Regions from separate parts of the Pseudarthrobacter sp. MM222 genome, predicted to be linked through region 2. Evidence: riboswitches for the same ligand, from Rfam matches in the RefSeq annotation. Region 2 holds a riboswitch; the other holds the start of a gene.
The links. Region 2 has a riboswitch for glycine ahead of gcvP (aminomethyl-transferring glycine dehydrogenase). Riboswitches for the same ligand answer to the same signal wherever they lie in the genome.
Positions count from the first base shown of each region.

Region 1: linked by a shared signal. The riboswitch ahead of gcvP (aminomethyl-transferring glycine dehydrogenase) and the one ahead of gcvP (aminomethyl-transferring glycine dehydrogenase) in region 2 are both predicted to bind glycine.

Region 1 covers NZ_OX352321.1:730,692-732,886, forward strand. The annotation lists gene OM977_RS03515 (TetR/AcrR family transcriptional regulator) at 1-499, shown strand, start outside; glycine riboswitch at 714-812, shown strand; glycine riboswitch at 814-931, shown strand; gene gcvP (aminomethyl-transferring glycine dehydrogenase) at 971-2,195, shown strand, end outside.
Region 2 covers NZ_OX352321.1:3,735,545-3,737,739, reverse strand. The annotation lists gene OM977_RS17145 (VOC family protein) at 1-117, shown strand, start outside; gene OM977_RS17140 (MOSC domain-containing protein) at 136-708, opposite strand; glycine riboswitch at 822-919, shown strand; glycine riboswitch at 921-1,027, shown strand; gene gcvP (aminomethyl-transferring glycine dehydrogenase) at 1,079-2,195, shown strand, end outside.

The DNA of each region.
Region 1 (2,195 bases), 1.3 Mb from region 2:
CTTCGAATCCCTGCTGATCGAAGAGGGTGAACGGGCAGCAACGTTGGACGCCGTCGCCCGGCTGGCCGGCGTCTCCAAGGGCGGCCTGCTCTACCATTTCCCGAACAAGGAAGCCATGGTCTCCGTGCTGTTGGAGCGGCTCGACCGGCTCCTTGGCGAGGACCTCGGGAGGATGGCCGCTGCGCCGGAAGGGGCCGCCGCCTACTTCATCAAATCCTCGGTCTGGGCGGACACTCCGATGGACCGCGTCTTTGTTGCCGCGACCCGGCTGGCCGAGGTGGCCCACGAGGAAACGCTGCAGCGGATCGCGGCCGCCCAGGCCGGCTGGCTGGAGCTGCTGGCGGCCGACGTCGGGCCCGGCATGGCCAAAGCCGTGCTCTATATGGGGGACGGACTGTATTTCAACGCGATGCTGGCCCGCGGCCCCGGCGGACCGCTCCCGGAAGTGGAGGGCGACGTCGAAAGCCTCCTGGCCGCCGTCGAACGGCTGCGCGGCTGAGCTGGACGCGGGGCAATCCCGTCCGCCGAGGTCGCCGGAAGCGCGCGGAGTCGCCGGAACTTTCCGGCGACTTCGCAGCGCTCCGGCGAATTCGCGTCCGACGGCGGTGCTGGCGCGTAACTCCCGCCGGAGCAGGGTCATTGGTTTGCGGAGCGGAGCCGGGCGTAGGACAATGGAGGCTGTGACTGTGGTCACGAGCAATTGAATATGCCATTGATCTGCGGCGGGAGAGTCCTGCAAGTAGGTACAAGCAGGCGCCGTAGGAGCAAATCCTCCCCAGGAATCTCTCAGGCACATGTACCGCCGCGGCAAGGCAACTCTGGAAAGTAGCAGGCTGTCCGCTGACATGCTGTGCTCACCGACGGTGCAAGCGGAGCCATGCGAGAGCACGGGCGCCGCGGAAACTCTCAGGTCCAATACAGAGCGGGGAGGAACCCGAATCAATGTGGCGTACCCTGCGCCGCCTTAGTTATGGAGTTCCTTGTGACTGTTACCTCAGCCTCCACGTCCTTCGTTGACCGGCACATCGGCGCGCGCCGTCAGTCCGACGTCGACGCCATGCTGAAGGCTGTCGGCTACGACACCGTCGACGCCCTCGTGGACACCGCCGTGCCGAAGGACATTCGGCAGGACTCCCCGCTGGCGCTGGGCGAAGCCCTGAGCGAGGTCGAGGTCCTCGCCGAACTGCGCCAGCTGGCCGCGAAAAACAAGACCGCGGTCCAGATGATCGGCCAGGGCTACTATGACACCCTCACCCCGGCCGTCATCCGCCGGAACATCCTCGAGGCGCCCGCCTGGTACACCGCCTACACGCCCTACCAGCCCGAAATCTCCCAGGGCCGGCTCGAGGCGCTGCTGAACTTCCAGACCATGGTCCAGGACCTCGTCGGCCTGCCGATCGCCAACGCGTCCCTGCTGGACGAAGCCACCGCCGTCGCCGAGGCCGTGCTGATGATGCGCAGGGCCAACAAGAACAAAGAAGCGCGCGACGGCAAGACCGTCCTCGACGCCGACTGCCTGCCGCAGACCATCGCGATCGTTCGGGGCCGCGCCGAAGCCCTCGGCTTCGAGGTCGAGGTCGCCGACCTCTCCAAGGGCCTGCCCGACGGCGTCATCAACGGCGTCGTCCTGCAGCAGCCGGGTGTCTCCGGCCGCGTGTTTGACCACACGGCTGTGATCGCCGATGCCAAGGAACGCGGCGCCCTCGTCACCGTCGCCGCAGACCTGCTGTCCCTCACGCTGATCACCTCCCCGGGCGAGCAGGGTGCTGACATCGCCGTTGGATCCGCCCAGCGCTTCGGTGTCCCGCTGTTCTTCGGCGGCCCGCACGCGGCCTACATGGCCGTGCAGAAGGGCCTCGAGCGGTCCATGCCCGGCCGTCTCGTGGGCGTGTCCAAGGACAACGCCGGCGTCCCGGCCTACCGGCTGGCGCTGCAGACCCGTGAGCAGCACATCCGCCGGGAGAAGGCCACGTCCAACATCTGCACCGCGCAGGCGCTGCTGGCCATCGTCGCCTCGTTCTACGCCGTCTACCATGGCCCCGACGGCCTGAAGGCGATCGCCGAGACCACGCACGGCCACGCCCGGACCATTGCCGCGTCGCTGAAGGCGGCCGGTCTGGACGTGCTGCACACGAGCTTCTTCGACACCGTCACCGTTTCGGTCCCGGGCAAGGCGGCACAGATCATCGCCGCCG
Region 2 (2,195 bases):
CTCAAAGCCAAGGGCATGGAGTTCCTGTCCGAGGCTGACGAGGGAACGACGGGGCCGGCGAGCTTCATCGTCCTGGATCCGGACGGCAACCCGGTGCTCGTCGATCAGCACGTCTGATCTGCGGACCGGACCGGGCTAGGGCAACCGGGACGGGCGCAGCAAGGTCGCGTCGCCTGCGCGCTCTGGGTCCAGCTGCACGGGACTGATCAGGACGGCGGGTCCGCGGTGCAGGACGCCGTCGGACAACACCTGGCAGCGCATTCCGCCCCGCCCCCGCATGGCCTTGTGGGCACCCGGGGCGAGCATCTCGTCCATCCAGGCACAAGGGTGAGCAGGCCGCCCGGCCTTGAGCCGCACCAGGTCGCCGCGGGATTCCAGCGCGAAAGCGTGTCCGAGCAGCGGAGCCAGCTGGGCTCCCCGGAGGACCACGTTGCGCCGGGTCAGGAGCGGGTCGAACGGCTCGACGCCCAGCTCTAAGGCCATCGCTTCGAGGGCCTCGGCCGCGATCAAGGTGACTGCTGCATCCATGTGCGCGGCCTTGCCGAAGAACCGGTCACCGACGACGCCCTTGCCGGCCACCAGCTCTGCCTGCCCGGCGTCGGTGGTGGGGACATCGGCTGCACCCTCGCGCGCGCGGCCGAAGTAAGCGTGCGCCGGCGACACGAGCAGATGCAGGACCTCAACGTCGTACCTGTAGCTAGCCGTCATACTTCAAAGCTATCGTCTGGGGGTAAACAACGACACATGTGAACCGGCTCCTTGCATCCCGTCCGCCCAAGAGGTAGCGTGTGAGCCGTGTCACCCACCAGTGGCACGGCTTATGATCTGCGGCGGGAGAGTCCTGCCGGTACGTTCAGCAGGCGCCGTAGGAGCAAATCCTCCCCAGGAATCTCTCAGGCCCACGTACCGCCGCGGCAAGGCAACTCTGGAAAGCAGTCCGGGAAACCGGGCTCACCGACGGTGCAAGTGGCGCGCTGCTAACAGCAGGCAAAACGGAAACTCTCAGGTCCAATACAGAGCGGGGAGGAACCCGAATCATCGTGGCACTTTGGCGCCACCTGAATTATGGAGTTCCTCAATGACGGTTCAATCGTCCCCGTCCACGTTCGCAGACCGCCACATCGGCGCGCGCCGCCAAACCGACATCGACGCCATGCTCAAGGTCATCGGCTACGACAGCCTTGACGGCCTCGTCGACAACGCCGTGCCCGCTTCGATCCGCCAGGAAAAGCCGCTCAACCTGGACAGCGCACTGAGCGAGGTCGAGGTCCTGGCCGAACTGCGCACGCTGGCCGCGAAGAACAAGACCGCGGTCCAGATGATCGGCCAGGGCTATTACGACACGGTCACCCCGCCGGTGATCCGCCGCAACATCCTCGAAGCCCCCGCTTGGTACACCGCCTACACGCCCTACCAGCCCGAAATCTCCCAGGGCCGGCTCGAGGCGCTGCTGAACTTCCAGACCATGGTCCAGGACCTCACCGCGCTCCCGGTAGCCAACGCGTCCCTGCTCGACGAAGCCACCGCCGTCGCCGAGGCCGTGCTCCTGATGCGCAGGGCCAATAAGTCCGCAGGACAGAACGCAGCGGCCCAGCACGGAAAGACCGTCCTCGACGCCGACTGCCTCCCGCAGACCATCGCCATCGTTCGGGGCCGCGCCGAAGCCCTCGGCTTCGAGGTGGAGGTCGCGGACCTCTCGAAGGGACTGCCCGACGGCGTCATCAACGGCGTCGTCCTGCAGCAGCCCGGCGTCTCCGGCCGCGTGTTCGACCACACCGCCGTGATCGCCGATGCCAAGGAACGCGGCGCCCTCGTCACCGTCGCCGCAGACCTCCTTGCGCTCACGCTGATTACCCCTCCGGGCGAGCAGGGTGCTGACATCGCCGTCGGATCCACGCAGCGACTGGGCGTGCCGCTGTTCTTCGGCGGCCCGCACGCGGCCTACATGGCGGTCCGGAACGGCATGGAACGCACGCTCCCCGGCCGTATCGTCGGTGTCTCCAAGGACAATGCCGGCGTCCCGGCCTACCGGCTGGCGCTGCAGACCCGCGAGCAGCACATCCGCCGGGAGAAGGCCACGTCCAACATCTGCACCGCGCAGGCGCTGCTGGCCATCGTCTCCTCGTTCTACGCCGTCTACCACGGCCCCGACGGACTGAAAGCCATCGCCGAGACCGTCCACAACCGCGCCCGCG